DNA from 2 places in the Jeotgalibacillus sp. JSM ZJ347 genome. Region 2 is predicted to be linked to the other one. Evidence: predicted binding sites of a transcription regulator. Region 2 holds the regulator's gene; the other holds the start of a gene.
The links. Region 2 encodes LexA, which represses DNA repair genes until DNA is damaged. Its sites were predicted from a motif close to CGAACATATGTTCG; they were not measured.
Positions count from the first base shown of each region.

Region 1: the regulator LexA is predicted to act here: its motif matches at 1,585-1,598, upstream of pcrA (DNA helicase PcrA).

Region 1 is NZ_JBISEN010000006.1:63,522-66,948, reverse strand. Features, by position in the region: gene ACH6CZ_RS14535 (YerC/YecD family TrpR-related protein) at 56-373, shown strand; gene pcrB (heptaprenylglyceryl phosphate synthase) at 695-1,372, shown strand; gene pcrA (DNA helicase PcrA) at 1,612-3,427, shown strand, end outside.
Region 2 is NZ_JBISEN010000001.1:662,825-666,251, reverse strand. Features, by position in the region: gene glnA (type I glutamate--ammonia ligase) at 1-302, shown strand, start outside; gene ACH6CZ_RS03480 (alpha/beta fold hydrolase) at 402-1,280, shown strand; gene lexA (transcriptional repressor LexA) at 1,354-1,974, opposite strand; gene yneA (cell division suppressor protein YneA) at 2,134-2,466, shown strand; gene ACH6CZ_RS03465 (YneB family resolvase-like protein) at 2,479-3,126, shown strand; gene ACH6CZ_RS03460 (DUF896 domain-containing protein) at 3,200-3,427, shown strand, end outside.

The DNA.
Region 1 (3,427 bases), on a different contig from region 2:
TAGCTGAGCACACGTTTGCTCTTGCAATACTTTTAAAAGGAGCTGTATCTGTCTGATGCAAATCGATAAGTTAAGAGGGAAGGAACTGGACCAGCTATGCGAAGCCGTCCTTTCACTTAAAGACAAAGACGAAGCCTACCGATTCTTTGATGACTTGTGCACAATTAATGAAATACAATCTCTTGCTCAGCGCCTTGAAGTAGCACGTATGCTGCGCGAAGGGAATACTTATCATAAAATAGAAACACAAACCGGTGCAAGCACTGCAACGATCTCGCGCGTAAAGCGCTGCCTGAATTATGGCAATGATACGTATGCAATGGTGCTTGAGCGCGTTCATCAGAGTGGTGACAGCGAGGAAGATAAAGCGTAATATTTTTAAGGGGGCGGGACATTGTGTCTTGCCCTCTTTAATCGTTTCGCTGCGCTTCAGGCGGACGCTTTCCGGACGGAGGTTGCTGAGCCTTCTCGCCTTCGGCTGCGGGGTCTCAGCTGCCCTCTAATCGTCCCGGAGTCACCGCCCGGCCGCAGAAAGCGTCCGCTTGAAACGGAGATCAGAGCCAATATGCTAGAAAACCTCTCCATTTCAGGAGGTTTTTTAACACTTCATATCTTCATCCCCACTTCTCTTTTAGAGTCAGTTTTTCGGTGCTATAATAGTACGGATAATGAGTGTTCGAATGGAGGATTTGGGATGTACGATGTCCGGGAGTGGAAGCATGTATTTAAACTGGACCCTAATAAAGAAATAACTGATGAAGCACTTGAACAAATTTGTGAATCAGGCACAGATGCAGTCATGGTTGGCGGCTCTGATGGCGTAACACTTGAAAACGTACTTGATCTCATGGCAAGAGTACGCAGATATACCGTGCCGTGTGTGCTTGAAGTATCGGCACTTGAAGCCATTACACCGGGCTATGATTTATATTTTATCCCGACCGTTTTAAATACAGAGGACCCGAAATGGTTTAAAGGCCTTCATCATGAAGCAGTGAAAGAACATGGTGACCTGATGAACTGGGAGGAGATTCTTGCAGAAGGATACTGCATTTTGAATCCGGATTGTAAAGCAGCATCATTAACAGGAGCGGATGCAGCAATCAGTGATGACGAGGTCATTGCCTATGCCCGTATGGCTGAACATCTATTTTCACTTCCGGTTTTCTATATGGAATACAGTGGAACCTACGGAGATCCGTCACTTGTAAAACGGGTCAGCAAAGAATTAACAAATACAGTGCTGTTTTACGGTGGCGGTATTAAAAGCGAAAAGGAAGCCAAGGAAATGGCAGCACACGCTGATGTCATCGTGGTCGGTAACATTATTTATGACGACCTGAAAGAAGCGTTGAAAACAGTTTTAGATTAGTATTTTATTAAAGACAGTTTCTGTTTTTGCACAGCTGCTGATTGAAGCGTAAGGGGGCGGCTCGCAGGAAGGGACAGGTGAGACAGAGTATGGCGAAGCCTGCTGGCTCACCGCCCGGCCGCGGAAAGCGTCCCCCTCTCGCTGTAATCATCAGCCATCTTCAAGGAAGCTTAAATTAAAGTTGTCCGGAAGCAAATATCCGGGCTATAATAAGAACAAACGTTCGAGGTGGTGCAACGATGCAATTTTTAACAGATCGTCTGCTGAACGGGATGAACCCTGAGCAGGCAAAAGCAATAAAAGCTACTGATGGCCCACTGCTGATTATGGCAGGAGCAGGTTCCGGGAAGACTAGAGTACTGACACACCGGATCGCGTATTTAATGATCGAAAAAGGTGTAGCCCCATACAACATTCTGGCGATTACCTTTACCAACAAAGCTGCGCGTGAAATGAAAGACCGTGTAGAAAGCATTCTTGGCGGAGCAGCTGAGGATGTCTGGATTTCAACATTTCACTCCATGTGTGTGAGGATTTTAAGAAGAGATATTGACAGAATCGGATATAACCGCAATTTCACCATTTTGGATTCAACAGATCAGCAGTCAGTGATCAAACGTATTTTGAAAGATAAAAACCTGGATCCGAAGAAATTTGATCCGCGCGGCATACTTGCTGCAATCAGCTCTGCAAAAAATGAGCTGACAACGCCTGAACAGTTCGCAAAAGATACAGGCAGCTATTATGACCAGACAATTAGTGAAGTGTTTTCTGAATATCAGAAGAGACTGCGCAAAAATTCAGCGCTTGATTTTGATGATCTGATTATGCAGACGATTCATTTATTTGAACGCGTACCTGAAGTGCTTGAAAACTATCAGCGAAAATTTCAGTATATTCACGTGGATGAGTATCAGGATACAAACAGAGCGCAGTATCTGCTTGTAAAGCAGCTGGCGTCACGCTTTAAAAACCTATGCGTAGTCGGTGACTCAGATCAGTCGATTTACCGCTGGAGAGGCGCAGATATTACGAATATCCTGTCATTTGAAAAGGATTATCCGAACGCAAAAGTCATTCTGCTTGAGCAGAACTACCGTTCAACTGAAAAGATCCTGAATGCAGCGAATGCAGTCATTCAAAACAACCCGAACCGTAAAGTGAAGAACCTGTGGACAGATAATAAAGGCGGACAGAAAATCACGTATGTGCGTGCAGACAGTGAACAGGGAGAAGGACAGTTTGTTGCTGGTAAGATCAATGAACTGGTCCGCTCAGGTGTCAGAAAGCCATCTGATTTTGCGATTCTGTACAGAACCAATGCACAGTCCCGCGTCATGGAGGAAGTACTCATGAAATCGAATATTGAGTACACCATTGTTGGCGGTACAAAGTTCTATGACAGAAAAGAAATCAAAGATATTCTGGCTTATCTGAGACTGGTTGCAAATCCGGATGATGATATCAGCCTGATTAGAATTATTAATGTACCAAAGCGAGGTGTCGGTACAACTTCGCTTGATAAGATTGCAAACTACGCACGAGACAATGAAATGTCTATGTATAATGCGCTTGAGCTTGCAGACTTTATCGGACTGAGCGGACGAGCTGCGAAGACAGTGCTGGAGTTCCGTGATTTTATTAAGAACTTCACTCAGATGCAGGAATACTTATCCGTGACTGAACTGGTGGAAGATATTATTGATAAGTCGGGCTACCGTGAGTCGCTACAGGCTGAAAAAACGATTGAATCACAGAGCAGACTTGAAAACATAGATGAATTTCTGTCTGTAACGAAAGAATTTGAAAAAGCAAGCGATGATAAGAGTCTGATCGCATTCCTGACAGATCTTGCACTTGTAGCAGACATTGACCAGCTTGATAAAGATGATACCCCGGCAGATGCTGTCACGCTCATGACGCTGCACTCTGCGAAGGGTCTTGAGTTTCCGGTTGTTTTCCTGATGGGTCTTGAAGAAGGTGTATTCCCACACAGCCGCTCGCTCATGGAAGAAGCTGAAATGGAAGAAGAAAGACGTCTTGCATACGTCGGAA
Region 2 (3,427 bases):
TTGCAATGGCCGTTATGCTTAAAGCGGGTCTTGATGGAATTAAAAATGGTCTGACACCACCAGAATCAATTGATAGAAATATCTATGTAATGGATAAAGCTGAGCGTGAAGCAGCAGGTATCAAAGATCTTCCAGGTACTCTTTTTGCAGCGCTTGAAGAACTTAAGAACGATCAGGTTATCATCGACGGACTTGGAGAACATATCTTTGAGCATTTCGTTGAAGCTAAAGAAATCGAATGGGATATGTTCCGTACGCAGGTTCACCCATGGGAGAGAGAACAGTATTTAGAAATGTATTAATCAATCAAACCTCTGAAGCAACTTTGCTTCAGAGGTTTTTTCTATTTAGCAGTACAATAATGAAAAAGCTGGGTATATAAACGGTAAGGGGGGATGATAATGGCTGAATCATATAAAGGATTTAAATCAATAGAGGGATATAATCAGTATCAATCCGCATATAAAGAGGTCATGAAGTTATGGAAGATACCATATAAAGATAATAAGATTACAACTAAGTTTGGAGACGTTTCAGTTCTGGAATGCGGAAATCGGCAAAAAGAACCGCTCATCTTTTTTCATGCGTTTGGTTTCAGTTCTGCAGAATGGTATGGATGTGCTGAAAACTTAGCGGAAGACTATCTGCTTTACTTTGTCGATGTATTAGGAGAGTTTAATAACAGCAACACAAAGGAACATTTAAATGAACGGGAAGATTATGTTGATTGGATAACAGAGCTAATAGATGCTCTAAACATAGCGAATGTAACGATGATCGGCCATTCCAATGGTGGATGGCACGCACTTAATTACGCCATTTTAAAGCCGGATAGAGTGAAATCTCTAATTATATTATCTCCTGCTGCTTCAATAAAAAGAATGAATGTCTCTTTCTATTCCAGATTGTTATTAACGAACATGATTCCAAATGAGACCGTCATTAAAAATCATTTCTGCAGCTGGCTGACCAGGGAGAAAACGGAAGAGCATAAGCGGCTGTTTAACCTTTATTACCTTGGACAGAAGCATGTCAGCTGGGAGTATGTAATGACACCACCGAAACTGTTTAAAGCAGCTGAACTGGATACGTTAATGATGCCTGTCTACGTTGCAGTTGGAAGAGATGAAGTTATTTATGATCCGTATAAGCTGCTTGAAAAGGCAGGTGATAAAATACGAACATGTAATACGCATATGTTCGATTCCGGGGGACATATGCTACCAATAGAGATCTCGGGGGAAGTTTCCTCTTATATTAAAAAAGTGCTTGATGAATAGATTAAGATGTTTAGATCAGGCATCATTAAAAAAGCAGAACGCATTGACAAATTTGTCAATGCGTTCTGCTTTTTTAATGAACCTGTCTGTAAACGCCTACTACTTTTCCAAGTATTGAAACGTTACTTAAAATAATAGGTGCCATAGAAGAATTCTCAGGCTGTAGTCTTACATAATCTTTCTCTTTAAAGAAACGTTTTACCGTTGCTTCATCTTCATCTGTCATTGCTACAACAATGTCTCCGTTATTCGCAGTATTTTGTTGTTTTACGATGACGAGATCTCCGTCTAAAATTCCGGCTTCTATCATAGAATCTCCCATGATCTCTAACATGAACACGGCATCATCCGATGAGGCAAGTCTCTCGGGAAGAGGGAAGTATTCCTCTACATTTTCAATAGCAGTAATAGGTGATCCGGCAGTAACTTTACCAACAAGCGGAACGTTTATTACACGCTGAGTAGGGATTTTTTCTTCTTCAAGAGAGATCACTTCAATCGCTCTTGGCTTTGTTGGATCCCTTCTGATTAACCCTTTGCTTTCCAGTCTCGCAAGATGACCATGTACTGTAGAACTTGATGCCAGCCCAACAGCAAGACCTATTTCACGAACAGATGGTGGATAACCTTTATCCTGAACTTCGCGTTTAATGAAGTTTAATATATCAAGCTGTCGTTTTGATAATTTCTTCACACTGCAGCACCTCTTTTCAGTTTGAAACTTTTCTAAATTATAGCATAGCGATTTTAAAAATACAAACATAAGTTCGAGTTTTTGTGTTGACCAAAACAAATGTTCGTATTATACTCAAGTTAACAAAAGCGAACACATATTCGATGGAGGCGGTTAATTATGACAGGATTGTGGAGGAAATATTCATTTGTTATTCTATTCGTGGTGACTGCACTTTTTTTCAGCTTATTTCTTGTCTTTACGAACACAGCGAACAGTGATGCAACCTATGCAGAAATAACTGTTCAAAAAGGAGATACTCTCTGGGCGTATGCTGAAGAATACTCAAGTCATACTTCGATGTCCCCGGAAGGGTTTATTGAATGGGTAACTGAATATAATGGGCTATCTTCCCATAAAATTGTCACAGGGGAACAGCTGAAGCTTCCGGTACCCGAGGAAGCTTTTAAATTCAGTGAAGACGCGATTCACCTGGCATCTGAACGGAATTAAGGAGTGAACGTGTTGAAAGTAATTATTTACTGCAGAGTCAGTACAGAAAAAGAAACTCAGGAAACTTCACTTACACGGCAGGAAGAGGAACTGATTGCCCTTGCCGATAAAATGAACTATCAGGTAGTTTCGATTATTAGTAAAAAGGAAAGTGGATTTGATCTGGATCGTGAAGGTGTATTTGAGCTGCTGGAGCAGGTTCGGGAGTTTAATGCTGAAGGTCTTTTAATTCAGGATGAGACGCGGATCGGAAGAGGAAACGCTAAAATTGCACTTTTACATACATTGCAAAAAGAAGGTGTGAAGATATTCACCATTGCACATGATGGGGAACTTCAGCTGTCTGAATCAGATTCAATGATTCTTCAAATTGTGAGTATGGTGGAAGAGCATCAGCGGAAACTCCATAACCTGAAAATTAAAAGAGGAATGAGGCGTGCTGTAGAGCAGGGCTTCAAACCGCATAGAAATCTGAAGAACCGTGGAAACAAAGAAGGTAGGGAAAAGATTGAAATACCAGTCGATGAGATCGTCAGGCTGAGAGGGAATGGGCTAACATTTCAGGAAATTGCATCTGTATTAAGAGGTCTTGGACACCCTGTGTCTAAAGCAACTGTTCATAGAAGGTATGTTGAGTATATGGAATCAGAGATAACGTAAACAAATTACTTGTCAAACTTAAACCTTTCTTTTAACATACATAGAAGCTTACCTGAAAGAAAGGGTGAAAGACATGTTATCTGAAGATAAAATTAAAAGAATAAATGAACTGTCAAAAAAATCAAAAGAAGATACTCTTACTAAAGCTGAAGCAGATGAACAGCAGGCTCTAAGACAGGAATATTTACAGGCGTTTAGAGGATCAATGAAACAAACGATTGAAAATGTTACTGTCATTGATCCTGAAGGCCAGGATGTCACTCCACAAAAACTTAAAGATGCAAAAAACAGGAATAAAATG